One region of the Robbsia betulipollinis genome, then DNA from elsewhere that is predicted to be linked to it. Evidence: predicted binding sites of a transcription regulator. Region 1 holds the regulator's gene; the other holds the start of a gene.

Region 1 (10,602 bases):
ATGCTGGCCAGCGTATATTCTTGGGGTGGCTGATGGGGCTCGAACCCACGACAACTGGAATCACAATCCAGGACTCTACCAACTGAGCTACAGCCACCACGGTCTTCTTGCTAGCGGCAACGCTATGTAGTCGCATCACCGAAGAACAAGATTATAGCGATGCATTTCAAACTTGGCTAGAAGATTCTGCGTGTTCTCCGAAGGTCGTGAAGTTTGCCTGCATCGTTCGCAGGGCAGCACGGGCGTCGTCGAACAGGGTGAAGTCGCCCCGCGTGAGCCGAGGCGTATCCGACAATATGCGTCGCCAGTTGCGTGCCCCCGGCGCGCCGCGGTGCCAGCCCAGGACATGGCGCACGATGGCGTTGAGCGGCGTGCCCCGCCGGTGGGCGTCCTCGCAATAAGCGATGAGCACCGCTTCGATCTCGGCATCGTTCATGGCGGGCGCCGTCGATCCGTAGAAACGCTGGTCGACTCCGCGCAGGATGGTGGGATTCTGATACGCCTCGCGCCCCAGCATCACGCCGTCGACCCGTTGCAAATGCTCGGCCGCCTGATCCAGCGTCTGGATACCGCCATTGACGATGATTTCGAGATCGGGAAAATCCCGTTTCAGGCGATACGCATACTCGTAACGCAATGGCGGAATTTCACGGTTTTGCTTGGGGCTCAGACCCTTGAGAATCGCGTTGCGCGCATGCACGATGAACGTCGCGCAGCCGGCGGCGGCGACGACGCCGACGAAATCGCGAACGAAACCGTAGTCTTCGCCGTGATCGATGCCGATTCGGTGTTTGACCGTCACCGGCAATGTGACCGCGTCGCGCATCGCCTTGACGCCATCCGCCACCAGGCCGGGTTCGGCCATCAGGCACGCCCCGAATGCGCCACGTTGTACGCGTTCCGACGGGCAACCGCAGTTGAGATTGACCTCGTCGTATCCCCAGTCTGCGGCGAGCCGCGCGGCACGCGCGAGCTCGGCGGGCTCGCTGCCGCCGAGCTGCAACGCGACCGGATGTTCTGCCTCATTGAATGCCAGATGACGCGCGACGTCGCCATGCAGCAGCGCGCCGGTCGTGACCATCTCGGTATATAACCATGCATGTCTGGAAAACTGCCGGTGGAAAAACCGGCAATGGCGGTCGGTCCAGTCAAGCATGGGCGCAACGCATATGCGACGCCCGTGAGCGGGAAGGATGGATTCGAGGTGGTTCATCGAGATGGGGCAGTGTCAGGCGCAGGGCCAGCGAAGCGACAGTTTACGCGGGTTTTCGTGCGTGGCTAAAAGAGCCTCCACTGAACCCCGGCAGAGACCTGGCTGCGGTCGATCCCATATGGACGCGGCACGCGACATGCTCCGCCATGGCATGCATCAGACGGCTAATCGGCCGATGTCGGCGAGGTCGACGGCATCGTGCGTACGGACGGTGGCGCATCCTTTGCGCATCCTTTTTCCACACGCAGATCGTCGAGTTGATTGCGTCGGTTGTTCGCGCTCTTGATCGCGGCGCTTTTTTCCATCGCGTTACCGATGCCGAAGTCCGTCGCGAACGAGAGGGCGGAGCGGCCATCGAACTGACTCTCTTGACCTACTCGCCTCTGGAAATCATCTATCTTGGCGGTTTCGATATCGATTTCCGGGCAGCTGAGGCTGTTTTTTTCATAGGCGGTCAGTTCGCTCTCCCGCCCGTAAAACTTCGTCGCGCAACCGGCGAGCGCCGTACAAACGATCAGGGTACTCAGTAGTCGTCTTTTCATGGTCCTTCGCCTGCAGCGATACGCGGTGCGCTGTCGAGCGAGCAGCGGACCGACCCACTCCTGCCTTGCACAGCCAGGTGTTTCAAAGTGAAACTCAGCCTACCGGCGGTTCCGCTGCTTCGCCTTGTCCCGGTGGGTCGTTGGGCGCAGCGTCGCGCCCTTCGTCGGCCCGGTCGGGAATCGCGCTCTTTTCGTTGTCGCTATGCTTGGCCACCGTAACGTCTGCTGCCGGTGCCGCGGGGGTCTTGTTGTCTTCGCTCATTCGGATTCTCCTGTCATGGTTGACTCAGTCGTCAAGCAATAATGATACCAGTGCGTTGCTCACCTCAGGAGTGCTTATCTCCGTTCGCGTACGATACATCTGCAGACAGGGCAAAAACCAGGCAAGACGCGGGTGCAACGTGGGGATTGAGGCCAGGGGCGGGGGCGAGGATCAGATCGAACGGCCCGCTTCGTTTCCCGTTGTCATCATGGCCGCGCTCTCGTCCGCGATGCAGCGATCGATCATCCGGCATATTGCGTCGATCTTTCCGACCATGGTGGTGCCCGAACTGCCACGATAAACGCGCACCGCGCTGCGGGTCGCGGATAGCGGCGTGACCTGAACCGGACGTACGGAGGCCGTGCGCTTGATGCCGCCACCCGCGATTCCCGAGCCGAAGCGTTGCGATTCGGCAGGCGTCGCCGCTGCTGCGGGAAACTCGCCCTTGTCGCCCTTGTCGCCCTTGTCCCGGCAGGAGCGAAAGACGCGGGTGAGTCGCGCTCGCCCGAAGGTATGAAGCGCGGTACTGGCAGACAACAGGCGGACGAGCCTCGACATGACGTTTCTCCGTTCAAAGTTGGGTAGGACGTATGAGACCGACGGCGATACCTTCGAGCTCAAAGTCCGTTCGCTCGCGGTCGACCAAAATATTCGAAAAATCAGGGTTTTCTGCAATCAACTCGACGCCCGTGGCAGTGCGCTTGAAACGCTTCACCGTCACTTCGTCGCCCAGTCGCGCCACAACGATCTGGCCGTCGTTCGCTTCGCGGCGACGTTGCACCGCGAGGAGATCGCCATCGAGAATACCCGCGTCACGCATGCTCAGGCCCCTGACCGTGAGCAGATAATCCGGCTTGTTCGAGAACATCGCCGGATCGCAGCCGTACTGACGCAAGACGTGTTCCTGCGCCAGAATCGGATTGCCGGCCGCGACCTGACCTATGAGCGGAAGAAACAGTGCGCGCGTTAGCGAGGCGGCCGGTGCGGCGTCGTTCGCCGCGTCCGGTTGGACGATCCGGATACCGCGCGATGCACCCGGCGCCAGTTCGATTACGCCCTTGCGGGCGAGCGCACGCAAGTGTTCCTCGGCGGCGTTCGCCGAGCTGAATCCCAATTCCGCGGCAATCTCCGCGCGTGTGGGCGGGAAGCCGCTGCGCTCGATGGCACGCTGCACTAATTCAAAGACTTGCTGCTGTCGTGCGGTAAGCTTGAGCATGACGTCGTTCCTGGATGCGATACTGTAATTCTATACAGTATTTTCCGGCTGGCAACCTTTTTCGCCGGTCGCCGCCGCATGTCCGTCATCGATGTGGGTCCCATGCGACGTGGCAATTGCGGTTGCAAGTAGCGTGCCTCTGTGCGCTACAGTCGCGGTTTCCCCATCCTTCGCCCCGGTTGTTTCCAGATGAATGTTCCTCCTGCTTCAACACCGTATTTTCCCGCTGGCGATGCGCCAGCCCGCGTGGCGCCGGACGCCATCGGCGCACTGCCCGCCGCATCGCCTGTCACGCCTGCGGGTCCGCCGCTTGCCGCCGCTGCCGGAAGGGCTGCCGCGGCACGACCGGCGACCCTGCCGCGCGTGGTGATACTGGGCACGGGCGGAACGATCGCCGGGTCGGGCGCAAGCGCGGCAGAATCCCTTCATTACCGCGCGGGCGCGCTCACGCTCGACGTGCTGTTGGCGGCGGTTCCCGGTCTCGATCGGCTGGCCGCCATCGCGTCCCGGCAATTCGCCGCAATCGACAGCAAGGATGCCAGTCTCGATTTCCTGTGTGGTCTGAGTCGCGAGGTCAACGCGGTGCTGGCACGCGACGATGTCGATGGCGTCGTGATCACGCATGGCACCGATACGCTGGAAGAAACGGCTTACTGGCTGCATCTGACGGTGGGCAGCGACAAACCGGTCGTGATGACTGCGGCGATGCGTCCCGCGACCGCACTCTCGGCGGACGGCCCGGCGAATCTCTTCGACGCGGTCACGCTCGCCGCGGCACCGGCTGCGCGCGGACAGGGCGTGCTGGTGGCATTCGGCAACCGCATCCACTCCGCACGCGATGTGGTCAAGGCGAGTAGTCACTCGGTGAACGCTTTCGCCTCGCCGGAATCGGGCGCACTGGGTTGGGTTCAGGATGGCCAGGTCGCGTTCGCACGGGCCGCTCAGGATCTGCACACCGGGTTGCACACCGGGTTGCACACCGGGTTGCACACATCCGGTAGCCGTTTCGCCCGTGCATCGGGCTGGCAGGCCGCGGATCTGGCCGCCGTCGATATCGTGGTGAGTCATGGAGGCGTTTCGCCCAGGTACATCGACGCCCTGATGCGCGATTCCGCCGGGCGGGTGGCCGGCGTGGTCGTCGCCGGTACCGGCAATGGCTCGCTGCATGCCGATCTGCAGCAGGCGTTGGCGCAGCTGCCGGGCGCCGGCATCGCGGTCGTGCGCTCCAGCCGTGCGCTGGAGGTACGTGTGACGCGTGGCGCGGCGGTCGACGATGCGGCGCTCGGCTTCGTGGCGAGCGGTACGCTGAACCCGTACAAGGCACGGCTGCTATTGCTGCTCGCGCTATCGGACGGCATCGCGGCGCCCACTGCCCTGCAGACCCTGTTCGATGCCTATTGAAGCGTTTTTCCATAGCGCATGACCGACATCCGGTGCCGCTCATCCGGTGCCGCTCAGCGAGCCCGCGCCGCATCCTCCAGCTGCGCGCGCAGTGCCGCCACCAGAGCCCGCACCCCGGCGAGGTCCGCCAGAAAATCGCGATTCGCCCGAGAGAGCCGGACGGCAGCGCGCGCCGTGTCGCCGGCGTCCGGCGCCGAACGTGCCACAGGGCGAGCGTCGTGCGACGCGTTTTCGTCATCGTCGGCCTCCGGCGCAAGGCCGGCGGCGATGCTGCTCGCCCGCGTCAGTGCGTCGCAGGCATCGGCGAAGGCATGCAGGCCGAGCATTTTCGCCGGACCTTTGTTGTGGTGCGCGTATTGACGCAACGCGGCGCGGTCGCCTGTTCGCATGGCCTGTTCGTAACGAGGATGCGAGGCGTCGAGTCCCTCCTCGAACAGGCGTAGCAACCGCGCGGCCATCGTGCGGTCGCCGTTCGCGATCCGCATCAGACGCTCGGCGAGTTCGTCCAGTCGCTCGGCGGGTTCGGGCGACGCGGGCGCGACGCTGTCCGCCGAAGCCGTGGCCTCGTGCGCATCGCTGTGGTCTGCCGTCGGCAGCAGTTGCGCGCGCAGGCTGGCGAGGGTCAGGGGCTTGACCAGCAGGCCGAGCATGCCCGCGTCGAGGCAACGCTGCCGCGACGCGGCGGAGGCGTCGGCGCTGTAGCCGATAACCGGAAGGGTCGATCCCCGGCGTTCGACGATGGCAGTGGCAAGCGCATATCCGCTCATGCCCGGCATGTTGCAATCGGTGATGACGAGCGCGAAAGCCTCCGCCGCCAGTAGTGCCAGCGCCTCCCCGGCGTCCGACGTCGTCTGTGCCGCGAACCCCAGCTGCATGAGTTGCGTGGCCAGCAATACCCGGTTCGCCTCGTGGTCGTCGACGACCAGCACGCGTGCCCCCGGTTCGAGCGGCAAGGCGAGGGGACGGGCGACGCCGGAACCTGCCGGACGCGATGGCGCGGTGTCGTGGTGCGGCACGAGAAGCGGCAGGACGAGCGTGACCGTCGTGCCCGCTCCCTCCCGGCTTTGCAGGGCGATCGTACCGTCCATGGCTTCGACGATGCGGCGGCAAATCGCCAGGCCCATGCCGGTGCCGCCATAACGGGCGTAAATCGCGCCCGAGAGCTGCTGGAAAGGTTGAAATAGCTTTTCCTGCGCCGCGGGCGCGATGCCCGGACCGGTATCGCTTACCGTGATGGTGATGCCTGCCGCGGGCGCGCCGTCCGGCGTGGGCAGTGCACCGCATTGCGCACGCAACGCGACCGTCCCCGATGCGGTGAACTTGATGGCATTGCTGAGCAGGTTGTTCAATACCTGCCGCAGCCGACTCGCGTCGAAGAGCGCCAGATCGGGCAGGCCGGCCGGCGCCTCCCCGGGAAGCTCGAGCCGCAGTGCGAGTCCTTTGGATGCGGCGCTGGGTTGAAAGAAATCGACGACCTCGCGCAGGTGGTCTGCGAGACGACCGGGCGTCCGGTTCAATTGCATCTGGTCGAACTCGGCGCGGGAATAGTCGAGGATATCGTTGAGCAAGGTCATCAGCGCGGTGGCCGAGCCGTAGGCCAGTCGTGCCTGTTGCCGGCGCCGGGCGGCGTTGATGGGCATGACGCCCGGCGCCGTCCGGACGCAGCGCGTGCCGACGGCTTCAACGTCGTCGGCGCGTGTTCCGTGCTCCGACTGCAGGAGTTCGAGCACGCCGATGATGACATTCATCGGCGTACGTATTTCGTGGCTGATGGTGGCCATGAACAAGGTCTTCGCGCGATTCGCGGCCTCCGCTTCCTCCTTGGCGCGGCGCAGCGCCTGTTCCATGTGTTTGAGGTCGGTAAGATCGATCCAGCCGCCCAACATGCCGCCGCTGTAAGCATGCGCGCCATCGCGTCCCGCCGGAACCGGCACGCTCAGCTGCCCGAGCGGCACCGCCCAGTGACAGCCTTCGATGCGGCGTCCATGCAGGCGCAGCGCGAGCGTCTCGAAATACTTTTCCGCACCCGCGCGCAGGTGCCGATAGGCGTCGTCGATGAGTCTGCGGCTCTGCGCGTCGAAACCGGGCGTATCGGCGATCGTGCGTCCGATGAGGTCTTGCAGCGGCAAGGCCATCGCTGCGCAAAGTGCCTGGTTGCAATCGACCAGTACGCCGGCCGCGTTGCGAACATAGGTCGGATTGGGGTTGGCGTCGATCAGCCGTCGCAGAAAGGCGACCTGCTGTTCGAGGAGTCGTTCATGCCGCTGGCGGGCCCGTATGCGGAACCTCAGCCACAGGCTCCAGGCGACGATCGCGCCGAACAGCAACGCGACGGCGAGCGTTGCATGGCGTATCAGCGCACGATGCGGCACCCAGCTGGGCGGCACGAGCGCGAGGGCGCTCCATTGCGCGTTGAGCGCATCGATGCTGGCTTCGGGGAGGGCGCCGATGGCCCGATCGACGATGGCGCGCAAGTGCGGCGCGCCCGGGCGAATCGCGAATTGCACCGGCACCGCGGCAGGCCCGGTGGTGCCGGAGATCCGCAGCGCACGCGCGTAGTACTGGTGGATGAAATAGTCCGCGGTCGCGAAGTACAGCACGGTTGCGTCCGCATGTCCGGCGGCGACGTGCTCCAGCGCATCGATGCCGCTCCCGGCATAGATGATGTCGCGAGGCGCGAGGCCGCGCGCGAGCAGGTAGGGCGTCAGCGGCTGGCCTTTCACGAGAGCGATCTTGCGCCCGCGCAGAGAGTCGAGATCGGTGATGGCCGCGTCGTCGCGGCGCGCCACGATCGCAGCGGTGGTGAACATGAAGGGGCGGGTATGAAGCAGTCCGTCAGGATCATCGTGATCGGCGCCGAGCGCGAGCGCTGCCATGTCGACCTCGCCCTGCGCCGCTTGCTGGCGCATCGCCGCGACCGGTGCGACGAATACCGGTTCGAAGACCAGGCCCGTGCGCGCGGCGATCATGTCGAGCAGCGACGCGGTGATGCCGGAAAAGCGCCCGCCGCTGTCCTCGAAGGCAAACGGCACCACATAGCTGGGCGTGGCGACGCGCACCACGGGATGGGCGTCGATCCATGCCTGTTCAGCCTCGCTTAATGGCAAGCGTTGCGGCCGTGTCGCCTGTGTGACGTCGCTCCAGCGCCGTGCGATGCGCGCGTGCATCTGGGGCGGGATGTGCCCGAGCGCGGCGTTCAGTTCGGCCAGCAGTTCGCGCTGCGCTGGATTCACGGCGAACGCATGCGGAATGCTCAGGGCATCCAGCCGTTGTTTGATCTCGAGCCCGGTGAACAGCACGGTGCGGGCGTAGGCGCGCAGCGCGCCGGGGTCGCCGACATACACCGTCGCCCGTCCGATCGCCAGGCTTTCCAGTGCGTGATAGGGCGTATCGACCGCAACGCGCCGGGCTTGCGGATAACGCTGCGCGAGCGTTGCGTCGGCGAACGCGGTACGGACGTAGACCAGCGTTTCGCCAGCCAGACCGGCGGCTGGCGGATGGTCGTGCCGGGCAATGACCGCAACCGCGCTGCGCGCGAAGGGCGCCGTCGTCACCGGGGCGTCGGGCCGGCGGTTCGCCTCGGCGCCGGCGCGATCCGCTGGCGGACTGTCGATGCCGATCGCGACCGCGACCTCGCCGCTCGCGAGCGCGGCGCGCAGGGCGGCCGGATCGGCGTAAAGCCGCGCCGCCCATTCGATGCCGGCGAATTGTCCGATGCGGCGCAGGTAGTCGGTCGCCACGCCGGTCACGCGCAGCGTTTCGGGATCGATGATGGCCGTGGGGCGAATGCCCTGGATCATGCCGACCGCAACATGACGCACGACATCGGGCCGGGCGGAAGGCATGCCCGGCGGTTGCGGGGCGATCGCGGCATCCGGCGCATCCCAGGCATCGGCGATGGTCAGCACGCGCGGGGTAGGGGCGGCGATTGCCTGCGGATGTGCGAGACGCGGCGCCAGTCCGGTTGCCGTGCCCGCGATCGCCAGATAGAGGAGGGACAGCCGGAACCGGAACCAGAACCCGCCGCGGGGCAAAACCCATGTCCGACGGGCGCGCACGCCGCAGTCGCGGGACAGTGCCGCCGCGCGACGAGGAAAACGGTGCGTGCATGGTGTTTCCCGCATCGTTATTTCGGTATGCTTAAAAAGCAATTATTGCATACCGGCCAGGCGCCGAACCAGTGGCGACCGGCGAACGCGTCGCTCAGTGGCGACTTACGTCGGGTTCGAAAAAGACCCAGCGCGCTTCGGGGAAGCGGGCCTGGAGATCGGCTTCGATACGGTTGATCGCGTCGACCTGGGCGCGGCCGCTGGCGTAGTCGATCAGTTCCGCCTGCACCGCGACGACGATATGTTCGCCCCACTGCAGCGTGATCAGATTGATGACGCGGCGCACTTCCTCGCGCTCTTCCAGAAAGGCATGAATGCCGCGGCGCGTGTCCGGCGAGGCCGATTCACCGACGATCATCGATTTGACCTCGCGCAACACCAGTGCCGCGACGATCATCAACAGCAGGCCCACGCCAATCGATCCGCATGCGTCGTAGACGGGGTTGCCCGTCACGGTGGAGGCGACGATGGCGATCAGTGCCACGCTGAGGCCGGCAAGCGCGGCCGAATCCTCGCCGGCGACCACGAGCAGTTCCGACTCGCGCGTCTCGCGGAACCACCGCCACAAGGGCATGCTGCCGTTGGAATGGCGAATCTGCTTGATTGCACCGGTCAGCGATACGGCTTCCAGGATCAGCGACAACACCAGCACGGCGATGGCGACATAGGGGTAGGAGAGGGGTTCGCGATGCAGCAGACGATGCACGCCTTCGTACACGGAGAAAGCGCCGCCGATGAAGAACAGCAGCAGGGCGACGATCATCGAGTAGAAGTAACTGACGCGTCCATTGCCCAGTGGATGAAGTTCGGATATCGGCTCCCTGGCCTGACGCATGCCGAACAGCAACAGCAGTTGGTTCATGCAGTCTGCGAGCGAGTGAATCGCCTCCGCGAGCATCGAGCCGGAACCGGTAAAGATCGCAGCGCCGAATTTCGCGGCGGCGATCAATGCGTTCACGCCAAGCGCGAGGAAAATTGCGACGGGAGATTCGCTTGCCATTCTGTTCCTTGAAGATGATGAGGAGGGCCGCCGCACGAGGATCACCCTCGGCGAAGACCGCTTTCAATTCTATGCGAATGTCATGGTGCGAGATGGACGCGAAAGCTGTTTGCAAGTACAACTCAAACAATGCAACTAACAGTCAAATTTTTAAAAAATAAAGATCAACTGACGTAAACCAGCCATCCACACCAACTCAGCCGTTCATCATGCAAATGCAATTCGCAGTCACGAAACGAGTTGAACCATGCGTTTTCCCGACACGCGACACTGGCGCGGCGTGATCCCGAACTTTGCCCGAAAACTTCGGCTGGAGTGCGCCGCATCGTTGAATCCCCATCGAAATCAGATAGCCGCCCAGGTAGGCTAGGAAGGCGGGCGCGGTGATCATCGGCGCCTTGAAGTGCATGACGGCGCGGTTCGGCGTGGGGGTCTCGATGCCCTCGAGCGCCCACCAGATGCCGCCCACCTGCAGCGATTTGTCCGCATGCAGGCGGTCGAAATACGTGAACTTGACATCGTCCGACGTCAGTTTGTCGCCATTGTGGAAGAGCACGTCGTCGCGTAGGTCCAGTTCGAGCACGCGGCCGTCGCCATCCTTCCAGCGCCATGCGGTGACGACGCCTGGCCGCAACCGGCCTTGTGCGTCGATATCGATCGCGGTGTCGAAGACGCTGCGATAGATCGAGATCGGATCCGGCGCGACGCGCACCAGCGGATCCCATGACGGGACATCGGCGGGAAAGGCGATCGTGACGGGCGTGGCCGCGGGCAGCGGGGCGCCCAGCGCAGAACGGCTCGCGGCCACGCCCAGAGACCCGAGCGCACCGAAACCGGCCAGACCGGGCAGGGCGGCCGC
Region 2 (10,602 bases), on a different contig from region 1:
TTTGCGCGAGCGCACATGCATGCACACGCCACCCAGTGCGACCGTAGGCAACTGATAGCGCCTGGCGACCTGCTCGACCGTCTCGCGCATCCATTCGTCGTCGGGGCCGCCGTGAAGTGATAACCCCAGCCACAAACGTTGAAAGAACGTGCGACTTGCCCAGCGTGCATGGGTATCAAATACATCCGCATCGGCAGACCGAACTGCCGGCAATGCGAGAATGACTAGACAGTCCGGCAACCAGCGCAGGTGCTCGTGCGGTGCCACCGGCCGGTCGAAATCCTCGCAGCGGATCAGATAAGCGCCTTTTTCCACGCGTGTGCGGGCCATCGTGATCAGTTCGCACAGATTGCCGTAGCCACTGCGGTTCTGCGCGAGAACGGTCAGTTCCGGGCCATCCGTACCATCCGCGTTCACCAGTCGAAAAAAGCTGCCAATCAAAAGGGGCAGTTGCGCTTCCTTGGCGGCGACATGGGCGCGCACCACACCGGCGAGCGAACACTCGTCGGTGATGGCCAGCGCCGCGTAGTCAAGGGCCGCGGCACGTGCAACCAGTTCCTCAGCGTGCGAAGCGCCGCGCAAAAACGTGAAATTACTGCAACACTGCAATTCCGCGTAGGGTGGCAAGAGAAAGGAATTCGCCATCGCCCATGCTCAGCCAAACAGGCCGTGTAGAAACCAGCGGGGCTCAGCTTCCTCAGCGGCGCCCAGACGTTCGCGAAAAATCCAATAGCAGCAATGGTCCCGGCCCTCGGCGATGAAGTAATCGCGCGCGGTGGTCTGCCCGCTCCACCAGCCGGCCTCAATGCGCTCAGCGGGGGAAGTTATCCGTAAGGGACTACCGTAGAACGGCCGGTGTTGCCGGGTTAGCAAGGCGATTGGCGTTTCCAGCAGCCAAAGTGGGCGGCGCAAGTGCCCGGGCGTTGCCACGGTCTTGGACACCTGCGCCACCGGCGCCCAGCGATTGGCGTGTTCTGGCCGGTGGTCCGTGAGCGGCTGCGGACGACGCACGTTCTCCTCGCCCAGCCGGGCAATCAGCAATTCCAGCAATCGTGCATGGTCCGCAGGCGTCCCGCCGGGCTCCGGAAAGAGCGTATCGCTCAGCGGTGCGGCACTCGCGAGCGAAACCGCGCTCATCCACACAGCCAGCACCGCCGCCGGCAATGTGGTGCGCTCTACGCGTTCCCGTACCAGCCGCAGAATGTGATCCGCATCCGCGGCCGGCTCGCCAAAGGCAATCTCGATTTCCGTTGGGATGATTGCCTCGCGGCCACGTTCGTGAGGCAGCTGCAGACGCAAGCGCCGCACACGGTACTGGCGCGCGCTCAGCCAGCCGCTCAACTGCGTAATCAGTGTCTGCGCGCAGGCGACAATCTCATCGGCGCGTTCGCTGCGATCCGGCAATTCCTGGCGCGCCTCAAACGTATCGGGGAGCGTCAACCATTCGTAGGCCTCGGCTTGCGCACCCAAGGCGCGATCGAGAGCGTGCAGCAATTCCGGGCTCGTGCGTTTGGCGAGGCCCGCGCGCGGCAGCGCGAGGACGTCGACCAGGGTGCAACAACCTAGCCCATCGAACCACTCCGCTGCGCGCCGCGCTTCCGGCAACAACGCCACCGGTACGCAGCCCACCGCGCGGGCCAGCGACTCCAGAGATAAGGTTGCCCTTTCCTGCCCGTGTCGCGCGAGGAGCCACGCGCCGGCGCCGGTCGGCGCGATGCCCAAGCGCCCGGTCATCGCCAGCGCCGTGAGCGTGTCGCGCATCTGGCGCCGCAAAGACCGCACGCCGCCGAATAAGCGCAGGCTCGCGCTGACCTCAACCAGTACCGTCGCCTCCGCGGCGAGCGTGACCTGGGGCGAGAATCGCATCAGGGCCACGGCCGCAGCGAATAAACACGCGTCTTCGCGCTGCGCGTCGCGCTCGCGTAGCGTGACGTTGGGACTCAGCGTCAATACGCCGCCACGGCGCATGCCGACACGTACGCCAGCCAAGCGCGCCGTGCGGCTCATCGTCAGCACGCGCTCACGCTCGAGGATGACCAAGCCGTTGGCATCAGGCGACCACGTCGGCCGATATGCTTCCAGCGACAGGTACGGAAGATGGACGCCGATCCACAGGCGCATGGCGATGACTCTTGAAAAGGGAGGGAGAAAGGGGCACGAACAGCGGCTCATCGCGTGCGGGGCCGCGACGTTTGATGAAGCGCACTGAGACGCCATCAAACGCCGGCGTGAGCCCCAAGCGCAACGGCGCGGGCGATGCGTGGGGCGCGGCCGTCATCGGCCGCATCATGAAAAAAACCGTGTCGCCCGCTTGGGCGGCCAAGTGCAGGCGGCGCAGCGCGTCATTGCGGATCTGCGGTTGCCAGAAGAGCAGCATGCCGCAGGTGCCGGCCCGGAGAATTTGCTCGGCGGCCCACAGGGCATCAGCTACCGAACCTGTTTCGATGCGGTGGAAATTGTCCGGCGGCACCCCCCAATTGGCGACGGCCAGGGCATTGGGCACGTGCGGCGGTTGAAGCAAAACAATCGGCCGCGTGCGCAGTGTGGCTAACGCAGGTTGTAGCAGGCGCACTTCGCCAATGCCTGGCTGCTGGATCAGGAGATCGATCAGCGTGCCGCGGGGCCACCCCCCACCGGGTAACTCAGCCGACAGCCCGGCATGGCCCGTATCGACGCAGCGCTCGCGGCCCTGGGCGAGTTGGGAGCCACGCCAAAGCGATGGATGAATAGTTTGTGGGCTGCTGAGTGCCTTGTGCATACGCTTCCCCGGTGGTAAACACTGTTTTTTTATACAGTATCTTACCGAAGGCGCTTTCGCAAGCTGGAAAATCCCGCGCACATCACGACGGCATTTCGGAAATGCAGTTTGGCTACTGCGCGCCTTGAGTAAAAAGGTACGTTTTTTAGTGGCCGTATCGATAACCTTTTTATACGCGTTGGCGCCGGACACCATCATGCACCCCGCGCGCAGCAATGGCGTCCAGTTCGCGCTGATGATCTAGTCCACGCGGATATTGATCATGATTGGCACATTGCACGCTATAGCCCCGTGTGGACAATAGCGTCGCCACATCGAGCAACATTCACCAGCGCGATCGCTCATCAAGGCACGTGCGCTGGGTCCGCAGTTGTAGCGCGGAATAACAGCCGCCGGCGCCGCGGCGGCCTCCCGAATGAATGCCAGTACCTCGACATAGGATCGCCAAGCAGAAAACTGCGTGATTCACGCCACACATCGTCCCTGTCCCCGGTTCCTATCCCTTCCGGCTTTACCGCAATTCTCTGGCGTATAAGAAACAGCACCATGCCACCAGTTCCTTGAACCGCTAGGTAATCAAATAAATATTATAAACTGTACCTACATTCATAGAGTTTGTTAAAATATGCTTTCCTTGCATTGAGGCAAACCCATACATCACAATGATATATTGTGCCTCTGCAAGGTTTTCTCCACGAAAGGCCAGGAACAAGTAATGTCTAAACAATCCGAACTCGACAAGTTGATCCAGGAAAAGGCGAAGCTTGACGCCCAAATTCAAGCGATGCGTGCAGAGGCACGCGGCAGTGCTCTCATTGAGGTCAAAGAAACAATTGCCGCGTTTGAACTCACTGCGGCAGAACTTGGGTTTGGCACGCGGGGTTACGCTCGGAAAGAGAGCGTGAGTAAACAACGCAGTGCGGTCGCTCCCAAATATCGCGACCCCGAATCGGGAAAAACCTGGTCGGGCCGTGGAAAACCGCCGCTTTGGATTGCCGGCAAAGACCGGGATGGTTTCGTCATCGTGTAAAGAAATTTTAGGTGGCGCGTCGCGCCCCTTTACAAGTTTTTTATTACTAATAGACCTCAAAAAAATAAAACAGATTGTCAATAACTAGCACCAATAAAATGCATTACGCTCTGTTACTGCAACTCAAGTGGCATCGATTTACTATCGCATAACGAATGTGTTTGAGACTTCAGCTACTGGCGCGGCGGCATATTTGATTACTATCATCTCCCTTCCAAATCAGCATCATGCTACGTTTTTATTGCACAAAAAAGCTTTTGGATCGAATCGGAGAGCGACCTGCGACGGAAGTCTCAGGCATTTCTGGTAAAAATCTATCAAACTGGTATACGACGATACTATTTTTGAAACCGCAAATCGCGCTATTAGTCAATGAATGCACCTTGCTGCCGTTATTAATGCCGTTGGCGCCGGAAAAAACATTAGCGACAAGATTCCCCGCACATCTGGCGGAAATATTGTCGCTGCACGGATGGCGTCCCGATCGAATCGAAAGCGAGTTGCGTCAACTCGACGGCCACCAATTCCTGAAGACCGCAAATCGCAGTGTGCTGGGCATAATGAACGAATTTGCGTTTTCCGCAGAGGTCTATAAGCACCATCACCGAAGTGATGACACGCAAAGAATAGCGCTGGCCTTAGCAGAAATAGTTTTTAAACCGATCCAGTATCAAAGCCCATCACAGTTACTTGCTGTCATTGAAGCACATGGCAGCAATCTGCATTAATCAGGCTGCAGTGTATTGGTTGCGAACTGCCTCTCAAAATCGAAACATCACACAATGGATAAAGCGACCATCAATGCCATTGATCCTGCACGCCTGACGGACATCATTGCGGATGTCGCGGAGCTTCATCCTCATGTTTGGCGTCGGCTGTGCTTTGCGTCGGCAGTTCAAGCCGGGATAAATGTCCCGGAAGCCGCCCATGCATGGCTGGAAGCACTTCAGGCGCAAACATCGTTCCTTAGTGCCGACCAAGTGACTGAATTGGCCTCAGAACTGGATGCATTGAGAAAAGGCATTGTTCGTGATGTCATCGAAGTTGCGCCAATGCTCGCGATTGAATTAATGTGGGAATTTTTTACCCTGGCCGAAGGTATCTTTGAGCGAACCGCCGAGGAAGCAACCGAGGTCAGTGATATTTTCGACCGTGCTTGCACTGATCTTATTAGTATTGCGATAAGCACGGGTACAGGACCGGCGTTATTTGCGACGAGGATCGCAGCCGCACAGGCATCTAGTCAGTACGGCGAGTTTCGAGAGCTCATTCAGGCGGTCAACGCCGCGCAAGCCAATGCCCCAACCTTTTTGTCGAAGGTAAATTCATACTTACAAAAGTCAACGTCATAGGTTAAACATATTTTGCAGAACACCGACTTTAGCGTTTTATCTAAGAAATCTCGATAGTAAATATATTATAATAATCACAAAACCAAAAAAATCTATTTTGCAATGTGATATGACATTATCCTTTTGCAACGAGTGCCGTTCTGTTATTGTTAACGGACTATTCTATGATTTTTCAACGTTTGAGGAAGCTGTGCTTTTTGTCTCAAATGTGAAATCTGGCATTCCGCCGCAGCTCGCATATAATTTTTTTACAGCACGCTGTGTGCGGCACTAGCATGCATAACTCATAGGTACTAGTAAAAACTGACCTCTTCGCCTACGTTGATAACGGGAGTTATCATAAGTGGCATTCGGCATACTGCCTGTTCGATGAATATGCCACTCTGACATGGAAGACCGTTTTTCGGCCGAAGCGGTCGTTTAGCACCTGTCCGCTCAATGACCGCAGTAAGATGCAAAGCAGACATCGCAGCAAGAGAAACCGCAAACCGTATTCGGTGGTCGGTTATTGACGCGGGGGCGCTCTTCCGAGCCTCCCACTTCGCTACGTCTTTTTCTTAGCCTCAAGCAATCATCGATTGAATTTCCCGATGCGCCTTTACAGTGGGGAGAACAGGGTTGCACCTAGATACCGTATCTAAGCAGCGGCCCTGGCTCGGATCAAATGCAGCACTGTGACCAACTGATCAACCTGATCTGCGAGAAAAATTGCCTCGGGCCCGGAAGGGCACATATCGACGAACGGGGTCTCATAGAGACGCGATGCATCCATAACCCCGTTCTGCATAAGTTCCTCGACGATGAGGTTGATGAACTCGATCTGATCAGGGGTCGCGGTCGTTCCGCTGATGAACTCGCTGAACGCCTGCATCGCGGATTCGCGCTCCAGACCTACCAATGACCGGATGAAAAACCCTAGGCCCTCACTCTGTTCGGTCGCAGACTTGATGAGTTCCGGCGATCCCCCTGCCTCGATCAGCATTTTATTGAACTCTTCGAGGTCGGCTGCTGTCAACGGCTGGTTACGACGCAGTCTCTGCAAAGCCAGATGGTTCTCGTGCGCCCGCAGAAACGCTCTGGCCTTTTCCTTGAACTTGGCCATGTTGAGGCCCGCCGTGACCTGTGGCAGCGTGACTTCGGTCATGTCGCCGAGCTCGTCCTCGAAGTCCGTATAAACGATCTTCTTCATGATTTTCGGAATAAGCTTGATGAGGGCGCGCAGTCGACGACGTGCGGTTTCCAGCATCGGCACGGTGACGTCTTCCCACCATTCGTCACTTGCAACTGCACTGATGAGAACGATCTGCGCCTTGATCGCGGGAATAGCGATCTGTTCCTCAAGTTCGCCTGCAATCCTCTGAATCTTCTCGCGAAGCCCTACGAACCCTGTTCCGGCTTGCAGAATGGTGAGTTGTGCACGTAAAACCAGCATATCGAAGCGCTTAGCCTCTTCGTCACTGTCGACGAGCATGGTCGGCAAGTCAGCGACACGATCGGACAATTCATGGAAGTCCTCCTGCGAAAGCGACTCCCAGGCATCGGGCTGACTGAATTTGTCGACAAACTGGCGCCGCGGCCGAACCACGAAATTATCGACGTTCATCGCCGCAACCTGAGAGTGCAGCAACGCCGCCGTCTCCTTGCGCAACTGTCCTTCGGAAAGATGACCGCCATAAGGTGGCGGCTCAGGCTCATTCATTTCGCCTTGCGCCCGTTCGTCGAGTGTACCGATCATGTCCAGCCGCGCCTTGAAAAGGCGCATCCCGAGCGGCTCTGTGGTCGAACCTTCAGCGAAGTCCTGACTCGCACCGAAGAATTCCAGGTTCTGGCAGAAATCGAAGATAAAGAATTCCTTCTTGTCCTGCCCTGGCCCGAACAGATCAGGACGAAGGCGCGTGCCACGTCCGACCATCTGCCAAAATTTTGTCTTCGAGCGCACCGCCTTGAAGAAGACGAGATTGACGACCTCCGGAACGTCGATGCCGGTGTCGAGCATATCGACCGACACCGCGATATGCGGCATCTTCTCAGGCTTCGAGAAGTCGTCGATGATAGTTTGAACGTACGTGGTCTTGTACGTCACCATCCGCGCAAAGTGCCCTTTGTACTGCGGATAGTTGGCGTCGAAGCGCTTCGCGATAAACTCGGCGTGATCGTTGTTCTTCGCGAAGATGATGGTCTTGCCGAGCAGATCGCCGCCAGCAACTTTTTGCCCTTTCGTCATGAGCACTTCGAGTGCCTTGTCGACCGTATCGATGTTGAACAGCCACTTGTTCATGGCCTCCGTATCAACTTCGGCTGGCATCGTACCGTCTTCGTTCCATTCAACTGCGTCCCATTCCTCTTTCTCTTCTTCGGAGAGATTGTCGTAACGAATTCCTTCGCGCTGGAACTTGAGCGGGACGGAAATCGGCACGGGCGGCACGAGATGCGAATTCGCGACGGCTTCGTCGAGACCATATGCGTCGGTCGGGACGCCCTTTTCGAGGTCGAACAGGCTGTACGTATCCTTGTCGACCTCATCCTTAGGCGTGGCGGTCAGACCGACGAGCATCGAGTCGAAATAATCGAAGATCGCACGATATTTCCGATACACGGAGCGATGAGCTTCGTCGATGACGACGAGGTCAAAATGTCCGACGCCGAAGCGCCGAACGCCGTTGTGGGCTTCATCGATGAGTCCCATCATCGTCGGGTACGTTGACACGAACACACGGCCCTCGGTGTACTTGTCCGTCACCAGATTGACCGGCGACGCATCAGCCAAATGCGTCTTGAATGCGCCGACCGCCTGATTGACAAGCGCCACGCGATCTGCGAGAAACAGAATGCGTTTGGCCCAGTTGCAGCGCATCAGCAGATCGGCGAGCGCGATGACCGTGCGCGTTTTGCCGGTACCCGTCGCCATCACGAGCAAGGCCTTGCGCTGGTTGTCGACTTCGAACGTTTCTCCGACACGACGAATGGCGCGCGTCTGATAGAAACGCTCCACTATCTTCGTGTCGATGGCCGCCTCAGCGAGCGATTTGCGGCTCGTGCGGCGCTGTATCACAAGTTCGAGTTCCGACTTCTTGTAGAAGCCCTGCAGTGCGCGACGCGGATAGGACTGGTCATCCCAAATCCAGTTTTCATAGCCGTTCGACAGGAAAATAATCGGGCGCTGTCCGTGTTGCTTTTCCAGGCAGTCGGCATAGAGCTTGGCCTGTTGCTCGCCCTCCAGTGGACTCTTGGTCGTGCGCTTGGCCTCGATCAACGCCAGCGGCTTGCCGTCGTCGGCCGAGAGCACGTAGTCAACATAGCCGATGCCTTCGTTGTTCGGCATGCCGGTGACTTTGACTTCGTGGTCCTTCGCCGGGTCGAGCGTCCAGCCCGCTTCCCTGAGCATCAAATCGATGAAAGCGCGACGCGTATCGGCTTCCGAATAATCGTGCGTGTCCGGCTGCGCGCTGTTGGCTTTTTTCGCGGCCGCAACTTCCTCGCGCAGTTTTTGGATTTCTTCGTCGAGCGCAGTTTTATCGGCGAGAAGATCGGAAAGGCGTTTATCTTTCGCGGTCAGTTCGGCGTTGAGGCGCTGGATTTGTTCGAGCGTCTTCGCGGGTGGCGCCGTGGTGACTGGCTTCGGAATCAGGTCGAGCGAGAACGTGAGGCTAGGATCGGGCCGAGTGGTGCGGCCGTAGGTGCGGGCAAGCCAATAACAGAGATGGAAGAGTTCGCGCGCGGCGCTTTGCGCATCGGTTACCGTAATTTTCTTGACGCCGTGGACTGCGTGATTGCCCAGCTCCTTGATGAAACGCGTTTTGGTGAAAAGCGCCTCGCCGACATTTTGACGGAACGTCGGTTCGTGGATCAATGCGCTGAGATTGTCCTGGTATGGGAGCTTGAACGCTTTGTCGTGCGTGTAGAGCCATGCGACCGCGATTTCCAGCGCGCGACGAGCGTAGAAGCAGGACACGCGCGGATCCGTGTTTGCAGATGCCTCCGCCCTGCTCGCCGCGTCGAAGAGCATGGACCATTCGGGGGAGAGGAAGGCGAAGTTGGTCATGTTTTTAGCTGTTTTTATAGGGTGCCGGCGAAGGCATCATGTTGAACCGAAGCGAACAAGCTGTCTGACTTCGCCATATCCACTTCGCAATCAAGCTTTATCTTACAAATTTGTTCAATCTTCCGAGCAAAGCCCTGCTGAGCAGCAAGCGGCGGCAACTCGATGCGCATCTTCTTAAAATCTCCCAAGGAAAATCGAGCGCGGGTTGCCGCCACTGTAAACTCGGATATCCTTAGTCTGCCAAGTGCCGAATTGAGATAGGCCTGAATGAACTCTGGGAGCACCAGTCTCTGATCGACACGAATGCGAATTACATCCTGAGTAATAATAGCCTTGGACTGCCCGGACGGGTAGATTGCTGCGATGCCGGGTGGATCACCCACCTTCGCCACCAAGACGTCACCAGGACGGACCTCGCATACGCTCAACGCTTTCGCTTTTTCCTCCGAAACGCACGCTTCGCTCACACGAAGATATTCACCATCTCGAATATCACGAATATAAACAACGGGAACCCCGACAAGCTGCAATTCGCTCGTAAGTAAATCGCTGCCGAATGGGCCATTCACAAACGACCCTCTGGTCTTGTCTGCGATTTCTCCTAGTAAAGATTCAACCGCGTTGCCTCGGCTGGACTTCCAGAACTCCTCGAAGACTGCTTGTTTCAATGTCTCTAGGTACGTGAGCGTTTCGCGCCGTTTGACGCGCAGCGCGTCGGCTTTATCGAGAATCTCGGCGATGCGGCGTTGCTCTTCAAGCGAAGGAATGGGAACTTCGTATTTCCAGAACTCGCTCATCACCATCCGGGGCATTTTGGCGCCGGCTACAACGTTCGACGCAAAGCTCAAGAAACGTGGAGACCTTAGAAAGTAGGCAAGATACTGCGGCACAACCCGAGTCGTATCGCAGCGCATTGGAACCAATTCGGTCGTCGCATAGCCGCTTTGGTCCGCGACAACGACTTTATTCAAATATGGTCGAAGCTTCGAATACAGTACGGTACCTTTCTCAAATCGATGAACAGACGGTCCTAAGTCGCCGGGTGCGACAAACTCCTTTTTGAGAACGCGTCCGCTCCCGGATTCCACTTGATCTAGGTTGAGCAACCACGTCGGCGTCGTAGGTCCGCTAGGCCTAGCCTTCGGACCGCCGAGCACCAGATCTTGCATTGCGCACATCGAGAAACCTTTCACTTCAACATCCCCGCAAGCTCCTTCATCCCCGCCTGAATCTCCGCCTCCAGCGCATTCAACTTTGCCAGAATTTCCAGCGGCGGCAAATGCTCGACCGCCTCGTGCATTACTTCCTTATACCGATTGATCGACAGGTCATAACCCTGCGCCGCGATGTCCGCCTTCGCCACGCAGAAGCTCTGCTCTGTGCGCGCGCGCTTCCGTTCCGAAGTCTCACGCGCATTCCA

What was found. Region 1 encodes LexA, which represses DNA repair genes until DNA is damaged. Its sites were predicted from a motif close to ACTGTATNNNNATACAGT; they were not measured.
Region 2: imuA (translesion DNA synthesis-associated protein ImuA) is a predicted target of LexA. The motif match lies at 2,779-2,796, and genes of this name have one in related genera.

Annotation. Positions count from the first base shown of each region.
Region 1 is NZ_JAPMXC010000002.1:110,743-121,344, forward strand. It holds tRNA gene OVY01_RS12320 (tRNA-His) at 22-97, opposite strand; gene dusA (tRNA dihydrouridine(20/20a) synthase DusA) at 167-1,213, opposite strand; gene OVY01_RS12330 (hypothetical protein) at 1,378-1,755, opposite strand; gene OVY01_RS12335 (hypothetical protein) at 1,850-2,017, opposite strand; gene OVY01_RS12340 (hypothetical protein) at 2,189-2,575, opposite strand; gene lexA (transcriptional repressor LexA) at 2,589-3,233, opposite strand; gene OVY01_RS12350 (asparaginase) at 3,423-4,634, shown strand; gene OVY01_RS12355 (ATP-binding protein) at 4,688-8,758, opposite strand; gene OVY01_RS12360 (cation diffusion facilitator family transporter) at 8,838-9,743, opposite strand; gene OVY01_RS12365 (ABC transporter substrate-binding protein) at 9,940-10,602, opposite strand, start outside.
Region 2 is NZ_JAPMXC010000014.1:5,930-16,531, reverse strand. It holds gene OVY01_RS22335 (error-prone DNA polymerase) at 1-645, opposite strand, end outside; gene OVY01_RS22330 (Y-family DNA polymerase) at 655-2,121, opposite strand; gene imuA (translesion DNA synthesis-associated protein ImuA) at 2,051-2,758, opposite strand; gene OVY01_RS22320 (H-NS histone family protein) at 3,474-3,788, shown strand; gene OVY01_RS22315 (DUF6933 domain-containing protein) at 4,016-4,516, shown strand; gene OVY01_RS22310 (DUF6880 family protein) at 4,571-5,140, shown strand; gene OVY01_RS22305 (DEAD/DEAH box helicase family protein) at 5,778-9,182, opposite strand; gene OVY01_RS22300 (restriction endonuclease subunit S) at 9,197-10,351, opposite strand; gene OVY01_RS22295 (type I restriction-modification system subunit M) at 10,372-10,602, opposite strand, start outside.